Regions from separate parts of the Nesterenkonia sp. DZ6 genome, predicted to be linked through region 1. Evidence: riboswitches for the same ligand, from Rfam matches in the RefSeq annotation. Region 1 holds a riboswitch; the other holds the start of a gene.
What was found. A riboswitch is a leader RNA that binds a small molecule or an ion and turns the genes downstream of it on or off. The one in region 1 is predicted to bind S-adenosylmethionine.
Positions count from the first base shown of each region.

Region 2: another riboswitch for S-adenosylmethionine. It lies ahead of LTH93_RS04410 (O-acetylhomoserine aminocarboxypropyltransferase/cysteine synthase family protein); the one in region 1 lies ahead of LTH93_RS05380 (flavin reductase family protein).

Region 1 is NZ_JAJOYW010000001.1:1,197,548-1,205,063, forward strand. Features, by position in the region: gene LTH93_RS05365 (ABC transporter permease) at 1-525, shown strand, start outside; gene LTH93_RS05370 (LLM class flavin-dependent oxidoreductase) at 650-2,053, opposite strand; gene LTH93_RS05375 (acyl-CoA dehydrogenase family protein) at 2,181-3,482, opposite strand; SAM riboswitch class I at 3,488-3,574, opposite strand; SAM riboswitch class I at 3,837-3,923, shown strand; gene LTH93_RS05380 (flavin reductase family protein) at 3,932-4,462, shown strand; gene acs (acetate--CoA ligase) at 4,607-6,646, shown strand; gene LTH93_RS05390 (O-acetylhomoserine aminocarboxypropyltransferase/cysteine synthase family protein) at 6,643-7,516, shown strand, end outside.
Region 2 is NZ_JAJOYW010000001.1:983,996-991,511, reverse strand. Features, by position in the region: gene LTH93_RS04420 (FAD-binding oxidoreductase) at 1-87, opposite strand, end outside; gene LTH93_RS04415 (linear amide C-N hydrolase) at 181-1,164, shown strand; SAM riboswitch class IV at 1,257-1,389, shown strand; gene LTH93_RS04410 (O-acetylhomoserine aminocarboxypropyltransferase/cysteine synthase family protein) at 1,521-2,933, shown strand; gene metX (homoserine O-acetyltransferase MetX) at 2,949-4,079, shown strand; gene LTH93_RS04400 (SGNH/GDSL hydrolase family protein) at 4,109-4,999, opposite strand; gene LTH93_RS04395 (alpha/beta hydrolase) at 5,095-5,754, shown strand; gene LTH93_RS04390 (glycosyltransferase family 2 protein) at 5,741-6,745, opposite strand; gene LTH93_RS04385 (hypothetical protein) at 6,750-7,516, opposite strand, start outside.

The sequences.
Region 1 (7,516 bases):
CTGGCGCTGGGTTCGCTGCTCGGGCTTTCCGGACTCGCGGACAAGCTGCTGAACCCCACGGTGGGAGCCTTCCGCGCCGTGCCGTCGCTGGCCTGGGTGCCGCTGCTGCTGCTCTGGGTGGGGATCGGTGAGGACTCCAAGGTCATCCTGATCGCCATCGGCGCGTTCTTCCCGGTGTTCACCGCGATCCACTCCGCGCTGCGGCATGTGGACGCGCAGCTGGTCGAAGCCGGCCGCGCCTTCGGGTTCCACGGCCTCCGGCTGCTGGGCACCGTCCAGCTGCCCGCCGTGGTGCCCAGCGTCTTCTCCGGACTCCGGCTCGGCCTGGCGCAGGCCTGGCTCTTCCTGGTCGCCGCAGAGCTGCTCGCGGCCGCCGAGGGACTGGGCTTCCTGCTCACCGAGTCGCAGAACAACGGTCGCACCGATCGGCTGCTGCTGGCGATCGTGCTGCTGGCGCTGCTGGGCAAGCTCACCGACACCCTGCTCGGGGTGCTCGAGCGCAAGGCGCTCAAGACCTGGGCCTAGCCGCTCCCCCAGTTCGGGGTTCTGCCGGGGCTTCCGCATCACGCCGGCCAAATCATCGGCCAGGTGTCATGCGGAGGCCCCGGTCCTCTGTGTTGCGGGACGCTGAGTTTTCCTGCCGGCGGGATCAGCTCCTGCGGCGGAGCTGGAACTGCGCCCCGTGGTGCTCCGTGGGCAGGTGGTCGCCGGCGCCGAAGAGCTTGTTGCGCAATGTGCCCGGGGCGTACTCGGTCTTGTAGCGGCCGAGCTTCTGCAGCTCGGGCACCACGTGTTCGACCACGTCCACGAAGGTGCCAGGGGTGATGTGATAGGCCAGGTTGAAGCCGTCCACATCGGTCTCCTCCTGCCATTCGATCAGCTGCTGCGCCGCCGTCGGGCCGCCACCGATGATGACCGGGCCGAAGCCGCCGACACCGACCCATTCGGCCAGCTGCCGGACGGTCCAGACCTCATCCTCCCGACCGGAGGCCTTCTGGAAGGTCTCCACGGTGGACTGGATGGCGTTGGACTTCACGTCGCCGATGGGCTGGTCGAGATCGAACTGGCTCAGGTCGATGCCCATCCAGCCCGACATCAGCACCAGTCCGCCCTCGGCGTCGATGTACTGGGTCAGGTCGTCGTACTTGGCCTGCGCGGCGGCGTCGTCCGGTCCGGTGACGATGGTCTGCATCGCGAAGATCCTCACCGAGTAGGGGTCCCGTCCCGCCTCGGCCACCGACTGGCGGATCTTGGCCACCGAGGCCTTGGCGAGCTCCTTGGTGGGCGGATTGATGAACACCGCCTCGGCGTGCTTGCCGGCGAAGGCCCGGCCGCGGGCGGAGGCCCCGGCCTGGTAGATCACCGGGGTGCGCTGCGGGGAGGGCTCCACCACGCCGATCCCGGGGGTCTTGAAGAACTCGCCGTGGTGCTCGATCCGGTGCACCTTCGCCGGATCGGTGAATACCCCGGAGGCCTTGTCGGCGAGGACGGCGTCGTCCTCCCAGGATCCTTCGAGCAGCTTGTAGACGACGTCGAGGTACTCATCGGCATGGTCGTAGCGGCGATCGTGCTCCATCTGATCGTCCTGGCCCATGTTCTGCGCGGCCGATGGCAGGTACCCGGTGACCACGTTCCAGCCCACCCGGCCGCCGGTGAGGTGGTCCAGGGTGCCCAGCCGTCGGGAGAACGGGTAGGGGTGCTCGTAGGCGGTGCCGGCGGTGATGCCGAAGCCCAGGTTCTTGGTGACCGCGGCCATCGCCGAGACCAGCAGGAACGGGTCCTGCAGCGGGATCTGCGCCCCGGAGCGCAGCGCGGCCTCCGGGTTCGAGCCGAAGACGTCATAGGGGCCCAGCACATCGGCGATGAACAGTCCGTCGAAGAGGCCTCGCTCGAGGATCTGCGCGACCTCGGTCCAGTACCCGATCGTGTTGTATTCCCGGGCGCGGTCCTCCGGGTGCCGCCACAGCCCCGGGGACTGGTGCACCACGCAGTTCATGTCGAAGGCGTTGAACAGGATCTCGCGCTTGCCGGACTCGGTGGTCGGGTAGGTCATGTGCAGTTCTCCTTGAGGTTCGACTCAGTGGTTGGCATCGATGTCTGCGCGTCGAGGCTGCGCGTAAGGTGCAGCATCGGAGCTCGTCGGGTGGGGCCGGTTCTCAGGCGTTCTTCGCGGCGTTCTTCTACGCGCCGATCGGGGTCGCTGGCGGGCTGGCCACCGCAGACTGACTCGCGGTGTCCGGTTCGCCGACGCTCCACAGCCGGACCGGCTCGGCGCCGTTGACCCGGTGGTCCCCGGCGATCCGGGCCTTGTAGACCCAGGGGTTGTGGCTGGTGACGGTGCGGGCGTTGCGCCAGTGCCGGTCGAGACTCCGGGACTGGCTCACCCCGGAGGCGCCGAGGACGTCGAAGATCCGGGTGACCGCCTCCAGCACGGGCCGATGCAGCGCCACCTGGGCGCGTCCGGTGGCAAGCTCCACCGCGTTGGCCGCCTCGATCTGGGCTTGTTCCGTGGCGCTTCGCGCGGCGAAGGCGGCATCGAGGCTCGCGGCGGTGGCGAGGACCTGCGCACGCGCCAGCGCCGCCACGGCATCCACCTCTCCGACGGCCTGGAGCAGCTGCGGATCGGTGCGTGGGGTGCGGGTGTTGGCGTGGGAGAAGGTCCTCGAGCGCTCATGCAGCAGCGTTGCGGCGTCCCGTGCCGCGGCCTCGACGACGCCGGCGAGCACGATCAGCAGGAAGTGCTGGTAGAGCGCAGTCTGGTACGGGAAGCGATCGGTCAGTCCGCGCAGCTCCGACTCCTCCACCACGGCGTCGGTCAGCCGCGCGGTGCCGGAGCCGGTGGTGCGCTGTCCAAAGCCGTCCCAGTCGTCGTCGATCTGCACTCCGGGCTGGTCCCGGCGCACCAGCACGGCGAGCTCATTGCCCGCGGCGTCCCGGGCGGTGACGTCGAGCCAGTCCGCGAAGATCGCACCGGTGGTGTAGTACTTCACCCCTGTGACCCTGGGCCCGTCGTCGGTCTCGCTGACCATGGTGCCGGACTGGTGGAAGCCGCCCTTGCCCGGTTCGGTCCAGGCGTTGCCGACCAGCTCCCCTGCGGCCAACCTGGCGAGCCAGCGCTGCACGACGCGCCGGGCATCGGGCTGGGCATCGGGCCGGGCGTCAGGCGCGGAGTCAGGGGCGGAGTCAGGTCGGGCGTCGCAGCGCCACAGCAGATCCTCCTGGACCGCGAAGTGGCCGCGCAGCACCTGCGGGATGTTGCTGTCCTGGGCGGCGAGCTCCAGGAGGACCTCGGTGGTCTGCACCCAGTCCAAGCCGTATCCACCAGCCGGCTCCGGCACGCGAAGCCGTCCGATGCCACCTGCCACGAGGTCCGTGACCTCATCGCGGGCGAGCTCACGGCTGCGCTCTCGGTCGAGCGCGGAGAGGCCGACACGCTCAATGGCGTCGCGCAGATTCTGGGGCACAGGCAGCTTAATGTTCATTCTTTCCTCCATCGATTCTGGCGGTAGCACCCGGCATGCCCGGGTTGCTGCGACGTCTTCGGGCCAGATCCCTCGGTCGCTCTGGATGGTGATGAGGCTCAATATAGAGGATGCAGGGGCTCATCCGTCAAGTTCGGACGACGGCGGAAGCCAGACTCCGACTGACGGACCAGCGCCGAGCCGGGCGAACCATATCCATGAACGTCGTCCACCCTGACCTCCGTTGTGACCAGGTGTGTTCATCCAGCAGATCAAGGACACGTTCGGTGGTGACACCAGCGCCGAATGTCATATGGCGTCTCACAGTGCGAACGATTCTTGCTGGTCGGCGAGACGACGCGTAGCGTTGAGGTGTCACCATCCCGAGCGGCTGAGAGATCTGGCTCAGAGACGCCGCAGCAACCCGGATTCGCCGGGTGCTAACGCCAGGACCGATGGAGTTGATCTGCATGTCTGTTCCTGCTCGCACCCTTGAGAACCCCACCGCCGCGTCCCGTGTGGACTCCTTTGCGCTGCGCCACGCCCTGGCACAGTTTCCGCAGGGCGTCGTCGCCGTCGGCGCGGAGGTCGATGGGACACCTGAGGCGATCATCGCGTCCACCTTCACGGTGGGCGTCTCGCTGGAGCCGCCCCTGGTCACCCTGGCGGTGCAGCACGATTCCTCCACCTGGCCGAAGCTTGAGCGCAGCGGCGGCGAACTGGGCATCTCGGTGCTCGGCCGCGATCAGAACGGGCTGTGCAGGCAGATCGCGTCCAAGGACCGCGCCAACCGATTCACCGGGGTGGACTACCAGCTCCACGGCTCGGCGCTGCTGCTCGATGGGGTCCCGATGTGGCTGCGCACCCGGATCTACGACCGGGTCCGCGCCGGGGACCACGACATCATCGTGCTGGAGATCCTGGACCTGGGCTTCACCGAGGGCGCTCCTGGGCTGGTCTTCCACCAGCACGAGTTCAAGACCCTGACCACCCTGAGCTGACCCGAAGGACCCTTGTTGAGCATCCACCCTCGATCCACCGTGCCCGCAGCCGCGGCCACTCCCGAAGACCCGACGCACCGCGACACCCCCGAAACAACACCCTCGTGCAAGGACCAGCGCTCCGCGATCGTGCCCTCGGATCCGTTGAGCGCCGACGTGCACGCCTGGACGGACCCGCAGGACGAGGACCAGCGCATGGCATTCTGGTCCGCGGCCGCCACCCTGTTGGACTGGTCGACCCCGTGGGAGACCACCCACTCCTGGACCCCGCCGAACCCGGTCACCCAGCGCGGTCCGAAGATCGGCTGGTATGAGGGCGGGACGCTCAACGCCGCGGTGAACTGCGTGGACCGCCACGTCGCCGCGGGACGCGGGGAGAAGATCGCGCTGCACTTCGAAGGCGAGCCCGGAGACCGCGAGGACGTCAGCTACGCCGAGCTGGGCCGTCGGGTCAACCAGGCGGCGAACGCGCTGACCAGCATGGGCATCACCCGCGGGGACCGCGTGGTGATCTACCTTCCGGTGCTGGTGGAGACCATCGTGATCACGCTGGCCTGCGCCCGGGTCGGCGCGGTGCACTCGCTGGTCTTCGGCGGATTCTCCGCCGAGGCGCTGAAGTTCCGTGTCGAGGACACCGGGGCGAAGCTGCTGGTCACCACCGATGGTCAGTTCCGCCGCGGCAGGGCCGTGCCGGTGAAGGCCAACGCTGATGCCGCCGTCGTCGAGGCCACCGCCGAGCACGGCGGCAACCTCGAACACGTCCTGGTGATCAACCGCACAGACTCCCCCGTGGAATGGACGCCGGAGCGGGACCTCTGGTGGCACGAGGTGGTCGAGACCGCCTCCCCCGAGCACACCCCGGAGTTCTTCGACGCCGAGACCGAGCTGTTCATCATGTACACCTCCGGGACCACCGGCAAGCCCAAGGGACTCGTCCACACCACCGGCGGCTACCTCACCGGGGCCCTGTACACCTACCTGCGGCTCTTCGCCCACCCTGACCCGGAGCGGCGCACCCAGGACGTCCACTGGTGCACCGCCGACCTGGCCTGGGTCACCGCGCACACCTATGAGATCTACGGCCCGCTGGCCGCCGGCGCCACCCAGGTGATCTTCGAGGGCACGCCGAACACTCCGCATGAGGGCCGCCACTTCGAGATCATCGAACGCCACCAGGTCACCACCTACTACACCGCCCCCACGCTGGTGCGTTCCCTGATGGGCTGGTTCCCCGACGGTGTTCCGGCGCAGTATGACCTCTCCTCGATCCGGCTCGCCGGGACCGTGGGCGAGGCGGTCAACCCCGAGGCCTGGCACTGGATCCGCCGCGAGATCGGCCGCGACACCACCGACGACGCCGGCCGACCGGCGCTTCCCATGGTGGACACCTGGTGGCAGTCCGAATCCGGGTCCACGGTGCTCTCCCCGCGGCCCGAGGACGCCCGGTCGACGCACCCAGGGCTCAAGCCCGGGGCCGCGACCCGTGCACTTCCCGGCTGGGGCGCCGCCGTCGTCGATGAGGCCGGCCAGCAGGTGCCCGCGGGCACGCAGGGCAACATCGTGCTCACCCACACCGGCCCCTCGATGGCCAGGACCGTCTGGGGCAACCCGGAGCGGTACTTCACCTCCTACTGGGAGAAGTACGCGGAGCAGGGATGGTTCCTCGCCGGGGACGGGGCGCGGAAGGACGAGGACGGGGACATCTGGATCCTGGGCCGGATCGATGACGTCATCAACATCTCCGGACACCGGCTCTCCACGATTGAGATCGAATCGGCGCTGATCTCCCACCCCGATGTGGTCGAGGCCGGGGTCTGCCCGGTCTTCGATGCCATGACCGGTCACGCGGCCGTCGCGTTCACCGTGCTGACCACCGCCGCCCGCGAGCGCCTCGACGCCGCGGGGGGTGCGGGCAGCGCGGCCGAGCGGGAGCTGCTCGGGACGCTGCGCAGCCATGTGGGCGAGGTGATCGGCCCGGTGGCCAAACCACGCACGGTGATCCCCGTGCCCGAGGTGCCCAAGACCCGCTCCGGGAAGATCATGCGCCGGCTGCTGACCCAGCTGCATGACGGCGAGACCCTGGGAGACACCACAAGCCTGCAGAATGAACCCTGTGTACCGAAGATCGAAGAGATCTGCCAACGGCGCGGAACCGCGCCGAGAAGAGAAGAGGTAGCTACATGAGCGATCGCCAGTTCGGCTTCCGCACCCGCGCCCTGCACGCCGGGGCCGTCCCCGATGCCGTCCACGGATCGCGTGCTGTGCCCATCCACCAGTCCACCTCCTTCGTGTTCAAGGACACCGACGACGCCGCGAACCTCTTCGCGCTGCAGAAGTACGGGAACATCTACTCCCGGATCGGCAACCCCACCGTCTCGGCGCTGGAGGAGCGCGTCGCGTCGCTGGAGGGCGGCATCGGCGCGGTGGCCACCGCCTCCGGGATGAGTGCTGAGTTCCTGGTCTTCGCCGCACTCTGCGGCTCCGGGGACCACATCGTGGCGAGCTCGAAGCTCTACGGCGGCACGATCACCCAGCTCGACGTCACGCTGCGCCGCTTCGGGATCGAGACCACCTTCGTGGACTCCCTGGAACCGGAGGACTACGAGGCCGCGATGCAGGAGAACACCAAGGTTCTCTACACCGAGGTCGTCGCGAACCCCAGCTCTGACATCGCTGACCTGCGCGGACTCTCAGAGGTCGCGCACAAGCACGGAGTCCCGCTGGTGGTGGACTCCACCCTGACCACCCCGTACCTGATCCGCCCGTTCGAACACGGCGCGGACATCGTGATCCACTCGGTCACCAAGTTCATGGGTGGCCACGGCACCACCCTGGGTGGAGTGATCGTGGAATCCGGCGAGTTCCCCTGGGACAACGGGAACTTCCCCGCGATGACCGAGCCGGTGGCCTCCTACGGCGGGCTCTCCTGGTGGGGCAACTTCGGCGAATACGGCTTCCTGACCAAGCTGCGCGCCGAGCAGCTGCGCGACATCGGACCCTCACTGGGCCCGCAGGCCGCGTTCAACCTCATCCAGGGCATCGAGACCCTGCCGC
Region 2 (7,516 bases), 210 kb from region 1:
GTCGAGCTCCGCGGCGTCGGTGGTCAAGGTGCCCGGCGTGAAGGCGCTGCGCAGGGCTGTCAGGACGTCATTGTCGGAGGCACTCATGAAAGGTGAGTCTAGGTCAGGGTTGACCTCCGGATATGGCCTCCGACACACTGAGGCCCAGTTGGAGCCCAGGTTCGGTGAGAGGCCAGTCTGATGTGCACACGTGTGGTCTACCTGGGCGAGCAGGATCGTGTGCTGACGGCCCGTTCCATGGACTGGAACGCCGACCTGGGGACGAATCTGTGGGTCTTCCCCCGGGGGCTGCCGCGCGAGGGAGGAGCCGGGTCGGAGTCGCTGACCTGGACGTCCCGCTATGGCAGCGTGATCGCCTCCGGCTATGACATCTCGACCACCGATGGGATGAACGAGCGGGGGCTGGTCGCCAATGCCCTGTGGCTGGTCGAGTCGCGCTACCCGGGGCTCGACGATGCCCGGCCGAAGCTCTCCCTCGGCGCCTGGGCCCAGTACGTGCTGGACAGCTTCGCGACCGTGACGGAGGCGGTCGAATCACTCGCCCGTGAAGACTTCGCCGTGGTCACCGCCGGCGTGCCAGGGCAGCCGCGCCAGGCGACCATGCACCTGTCGATCTCGGATGCCTCCGGGGACAGCGCCATCTGTGAGTACCTGGACGGGACGCTGCAGATACACCACGACCGCACCCACCAGGTCATGACCAATTCACCGCCCTTCGCTCAACAGCTGGCGATCGACACCTACTGGCGCGGCATCGGCGGTACCGTCATGCTCCCGGGCACCAATCGCGCCGCCGACCGCTATGTCCGGGCAAGCTTCTACATCAACGCGGTGCCGCAGGTGGAAGACCGCACCATCGCGACCGCGTCGGTGTTCGGGGTGATCCGCAACGCGTCGGTCCCCTATGGGATCAGCACTCCGGGGCAGCCGAACATCTCCTCGACCCAGTGGCGCACCGTGGCGGACCACAAGGACCGTCGCTACTTCTTCGACTCCGCGCTGCGGCCCAGCGTCATCTGGGTGTCCCTGGACCGACTCGACCTGCGAGAAGGCTCAGGTGTCCGCCGCATGGATCTTGCTGATGGCCCGCCCGACGGCCACGCCGGCGACGTCAGTGATCTCTTCGAGCCCGCGGAGCCGTTCGCGTTCCTCGGGCCGGAGTGACTCGCGGCAGGGTGGCCGAACATGACGAACTGCGAACCCGACCCCTGGCCCGCACTTGCAAGGAAGCATTCCGCGATGCAGACTTGCTCCTAGGTCAAGAGTGCCAGCGCAAAACCCCGGTTTGCTGGCCGGCAACCCTCCAGTTCGCGGTGGGGTGCCCCGGGTGACGACCTGGCTGAAACAGTCAGTGAAGCAGTTCACCGACTCACTCAGCAAGCGCGGGCCACACACCAGTGCGGGCCCAACATCCCAGTCCTCAGGACAGGGCCGTACAGGATTCAGCGCCGGAAGCTCGACCACCGGCAGCGACGTTCACATCCGGCCCGGTTCCTGGGCCGCATTGAACGGAGAATCCTTTGAGCAACGAGAACACCTGGCAGTTCGAGACCCAGCAGATCCATGCCGGAGTCGCCCCCGACCCGGTCACCGGAGCACGGGCGCTGCCGATCCAGCAGACCACCTCCTTCGTCTTCCCGGACACCGCCGCCGCCGCGCGCCGCTTCGGACTCGAGGAGATCGCCCCGATCTACTCGCGCATCGGCAATCCCACCGTCCAGGCGGTGGAGGATAAGATCGCCGCCCTCGAAGGCGGAGTCGGGGCGCTCGCCGTCGGTTCCGGACAGGCTGCCACCACGCTGGCGCTGCTGAACATCGCTTCGGCCGGCAGCCACATCGTCGCCTCACCCACCCTCTACGGCGGCACACAGAACCTCTTCAAGCACACCCTGCCGAAGTTCGGCATCGAGGTCTCCTTCGTGGAGGACCCCGATGACCTGGAATCCTGGCGCGCCGCCACCCGGGAGAACACGGTCGCCTTCTTCGGCGAATCCGTGGCGAACCCGCGCGGGGACGTGCTGGACATCGAAGGCGTCGCCTCGGTGGCGCATGAGTTCGGGGCACCGCTGATCATCGACTCCACGCTGACCACCCCATACCTGATCAAGCCGATCGACTTCGGCGCCGACGTCGTCGTGCACTCGGCCACCAAATTCCTCGGCGGCCACGGCACGGCCATCGCCGGGGTGATCGTGGACTCCGGGCGCTTCGACTACTTCGCCCACCCGGAGCGCTTCCCCGGCTTCTCCACCCCGGACGAGAGCTACCACGGGCTGGTCTTCGGCCGGGATCTCGGCGCCGACGGGATCTTCGGGGTCAACCTCTCCTTCATCCTCAAGGCCCGGGTCCAGCTGCTGCGCGACCTCGGTCCGGCACTGTCCCCGCACAACGCCTTCGAGATCAACCTGGGGCTGGAGACCCTCTCGCTGCGGATCGAACGCCATGTCGAGAACGCGCAGAAGGTCGCCGAGTACCTGGAGGCCCATGACGCCGTGCGACGGGTCTACTACTCCGGTCTGCCCTCGAGCCCCTGCTTCGAGCGCGCTCAGAAGTACCTGCCCCGCGGATCCGGGGCGGTGCTGTCCTTCGAGCTCGCCGGAGGAGCAGCCCACGACGCTTCAGGTCAGGCCCGGGCGGGCCAGGCCTTCGTGGACGCGCTGGAGCTGCACTCGCTGGTGGCCAATGTCGGCGACGTCCGCTCCCTGGTGATCCACCCCGCCTCGACCACGCACAGCCAGCTCAGCGACGCCGAGCAGCGCGCCGCCGGAGTCAAGCCCGGACTGGTCCGGCTCTCGGTGGGCCTGGAGCATATCGACGACATCATCGCCGATCTGGACCAGGGCTTCGAGAAGGCCGCCCAGGGCGCTGTGAACGCGGCAGCGGAGGCCGGCGCGGACAATGTGACGAAGCAAGAAACCGCAGCGGCGGTCTGAGGTTAGGGTGATCAGGTGCTGAATGACTTTGGGAACAGGCCCGCCGGTGCGTTGAAGACCGCTGAGGTCGGCGCGTACACCTTCGAGGCCGGCGGGCGGCTGCCCGAAGTCACCCTCGCCTACGAGACCTGGGGCACGCTGAACGAGGACGGCAGCAACGCCGTCCTGGTCGCCCACGCCCTCACCGGTGACTCCCACGTCGCCGCCACCGCGGCGGATGCCTCCATCGGATGGTGGGAAGGGCTGCTCGGACCGGGCCGCCCGATCGACACCGAGCGCTGGTTCGTGATCGCCCCGGCCATGGTGGGTGGCTGCTACGGCTCCACCGGACCCGCCTCCCTGGATCCCGAGGGGAAGCCCTACGGCTCCCGATTCCCCTTCGTGACCATTCGCGACTCCGTGCATCTCGAAGCCCGGCTGGCTCATGCCCTGGGCATTCGGAAGTTCCACACGGTGATCGGCGGATCCATGGGAGGCGCCCGGGCGCTGGAATGGGCCGTGACCTACCCGGAGATGGTCGAAGGCGTGGCCGTCTTCGCCTGCGGAGCGGCCTCCACCGCGGAGCAGATCGCCTTCGGCCAGGCCCAGGTGCTGGCTGTGGAGAACGATCCCCATTTCGCCGGCGGCGACTATTACGGCGGCCCGGCGCCGCAGGCCGGGCTGGGACTGGCGCGCCGGATCGCGCACATCACCTACCGCGCGGAGTACGAGCTGGCGGTGCGCTTCGGCCGCTCCGCCCAGGGCATGGAAGACCCCGTCGGCTGGTCCCAGCGCAGGCGCGGGCGCTACCAGGTGGAGTCCTACCTGGACCACCAGGCCGAGAAGCTGCTCCAGCGCTTCGACCCCAACGCCTACATCGTCCTCGCCGAGGCCTTGATGAGCCACGACGTCGGCCGCGGACGCGGGGGAGTGGACCAGGCGCTCGCCGGGGTCACCGCGGCGCCATTCTTGGCGGCCGTGACCACGGACCGGCTGTACTTCCCGAAACAGTCCCAGGAGATCGCCGACGCGATCCCCGGGGACCATCAGGTGCACATGATCGACTCTCCGATCGGCCACGACGGATTCCTCACCAGCGCGGAGCAGCTCGGCGACGCCATGCGGGAGACTCTCCAGCTGGGGAGCCGCGCGCCCCTGCGCCTCTGAACCTCCGGCGGCTCTGAACCTCCGGCGGCTCAGGCGTCGTCGACGCCGCCACCCGGGGGCATGGACCCGCCGAAGAGCGGCTCGAAGGTCGGTCGCTTCGCGTAGATCCCATCCCCGGAGGACCTCCCGCGGAGCCGCCGGACCACCCAGGGGAAGAGGTGGTGGCGCGCCCAGACGGCGTCATCCACCCGGGCCGCACGCCAGCTCCGCACCGGAACCGGGCGCGGCTCCGAGGGCTTGAGATCGTGCTCGACGTTCATCGTCTCCAACACCATGCGGGCGATCGTGTGGTGGCCCAGCGCGGAGAAGTGCAGCCGGTCGTCGTCCCACATCTCCGGGCGGGTCAGCTCGCGCAGGGACCACATATCGGCGACCACGGCGTCATGCCGGGCCGCGATGGTGCGCACGTTCTCGTTGAAGATCGCCACCTTCCCGCGGATCGAGCCGACCACCGGGGTCTCGCGCACATCGGGGCCGTTGAACAGCACGATGGTGGCCCCAGTGGTGGTCAGGATCTGCACCAGGGTGTCCAGGATCCGGGCGGTCTCATCGGGGTCCCCGCCGGGCCGGATCACGTCATTGCCGCCGGCGCACAGGGTGATCAGGTCCGGGCGCAGCTCCAGGGCCGGGGCGAGCTGTTCGTCTCGGATCTGACCGATGAGCTTTCCGCGCACCGCCAGGTTGGCGTAGGAGAACTTGGGAGAACCTTCCACGGCGGCGGCACCGAGGGCCAGCTCCTCAGCCACTCGGTCCGCCCAGCCGCGGTGGTAGCCCGGTCGGGTCTGATCGGGATCCCCGATGCCTTCGGTGAAGGAGTCCCCCAGGGCCACGTAGCGGGTCCAGGGGTGCCGCGGAGTCTCAGCGATCTCGGCGTCGGCGGGCAGGTCTGGTGTTTCGAGGGTCTCATCAGTTTCGTTCACCCGGACATTGTCGCTGACCACCCCCTCTTCATGCATCCACCCATGGGCTGATTAGAGTGGGTCAGTCACCCTTCCCGTCACGCAAAGGTCATTTCATGTCTGCCTCACCGCACGTCGCCTGGTCCCGCGAACCCGAGGACCGCGCCGGCACCCCGCTGGTGGTGCTGCTCCACGGCTACGGCTCCCACGAGCAGGACCTGATGGGACTGGTCCCCGGGCTGCCCGCCGGCTTCACCTATGCCTCCGTGCGCGCGCCGGTGAAGATGGAGGTCGGCGGCTACACCTGGTTCGACCTGGATGTCGAGCGGCTGGCCTATTCGTCATCGGCCGCACGCGAGGCGGTGGAGGATCTCTGGGAGTGGATCGCCGCGGTCAAGGACCAGCACAGCTCGGTGAGCCTGCTCGGATTCTCCATGGGGATGGCGGTCGCCACCTCGCTGCTGCGCAGCCGGCCTGAGGAGTTCGCCACCGTCGTCGGGCTCTCCGGCTTCGCCGTGGACCCCACCCGAGGAGAGGGGATCGAGGACTACTTCGACGACGAGGCGCTGGCCTCCGCGAAGGTGCCGTTCTTCTGGGGCCGCGACCAGGAGGATCCGATCATTCCGGCGGAGCATGTGGAGTACACCCACGGCTGGGCGACCAAGTCGGTGAAGCTGACCAAGGTGCTCTACGCCGGGGCCGGGCACGGCGTCGTGCCGCAGGAGATCAGTCACGTGGGGGAGTTCCTGACCCACACGGTGCTCAACTCTCGCTGAGCACCCAGTCCTCACCGTCGCGCCGTACCAGCCCCAGCCGTTCGAACTCCTGCAGCCAGCCCTCCATCGGCCAGTGTCCCCACCGGTCCGCGAAGATGGCACCGTTGCGCAGGATGTCGGTGAGATGCTCCACCGGCGGCCGGGAGACCGGATGGTGCTGGTGGTAGGCGCAGGCCCCTCCCACCCAGGTCAGCTCGACTCCGCGAGCTCTGGCCCGCCAGGAGAAGTCGGTGTCCTCGGCGCCGTAGCCGGTATAGGCCTCGTCGAATCCGCCGATCCGTTCCCAGACGATCCGGCGCACCGCGAAGGACAATGACCAGAAGAGCGCATGCTCTCCATGGGTGAGGATCTCCCCGGGTGCCGGTGCCGGCCGTGCCGGATGCGGCGCGGCCCACTCGGTGAGCTGATCTGCCGTGGCCGCGTCGAGCACCTCCCCGGGGAGCTCGGGCAGATACGCCACCGGTCCGCAGAGCAGATCCTCGGGCCGCAGCCGCGAGGCCTCGATGTATGCGCTGATCAGTCCGGGGTCCGGGATGCAGTCCACATCCAGGAAGATCAGCAGGTCATCGGGTCCGCTGAGCTGCTCGAGGGCCCGTGCGGCGCCCAGATTCCGGGCCGCGGCGAGCGGCAGCCGGCCTGAGCTGCGCGGAATCTCCAGCACCTGGGTGGACAGCCCGGCGTCGGCCCGGGCCGCGCTGTCGCTGGCCGCGCTGTCGCTGGCCGTGCTGTCGCTGACCGGACTGTTGCTGGTCGGCTGATCCACTGCCAGCTGCGCGCTGATCTGCGGGTCCTCCATGGCCACCACCACGTGCGCCACCGGGGACTGATCGCTGAGTGCCAGCGCGGTGCGCTGACGGCGCAGATGGGTGTGCCGGGAATGGACGGCGGTGACCACGACGGCGCGCGGTGTCGTCCTGGGTCGGCTGGAAGGTCCCGGGGAGCTGGATGGTCCGGTGGGGCTGGGTGGTCCGGTGGGGCTGGGCCTGCTCATCGGGTCACCTCGGTGCCGTCGGCGAGGTCCTGCGCGTGGGGGCGAGCATCGAGTGAAGCAGCGCTGCGAACCGGTCCGCGGCAGCGCCGTCGCACCAGCTGGTCCAGTCCGCACCGTCGAGGCTGAGCGTATGCGCCACGGCCCGGTCCCAGCCGGCGTCGTCGTCGGGCGCGGGGGCGCGGACCGCCGGCCAGGGGCCGCGTTCGAGTGCGGCGAGCATATGGGCCTGTTCCTGGTGGGGACGGTCCAGCGCGGTGACCAGCGCGGGGGTGCGGCTGGCGGCGACCTCGGCGATGGAGTTCTGCCCGGCCGCAGTGAGCACCAGGTCGGCGCGCTTCAGCAGCGGCCAGGGGTCGGCCTCCCAGGAGGACTCGCCGCCCAGGATGCGCAGTCGCGCCTGCGGCAGGGTCCGGCGCAGCTGGGCGATCGCCGCGGCGCTCACCGCGCCGCCGCCGCCTCCGCTGAGCACCAGGACCTCGAGCTGCTGGTTCTCAACCGGGGTCCCGTCCGGGGTGAAGCGGGAGAGCCCGCCCAGCGCCTGGACGTCGGGTGCCTCGGCGAGGATCTCGGTGGCCTGCGCGGGCCACATGCCCACCACGGCCGAGGAGATCGAATAGCCCAGCCGATGCGCAGGATCGCTGCGGTCGCCGGGCAGCGCCACGGTGACCACCGGGATCCCGTGGAGCCGGGCGAGCAGTGCGATCTCCACCGAGACATCGGCCACGAGCAGCTCAGGTGCGGCGTGATCGATCCAGGCCGAGACCTGCGCGC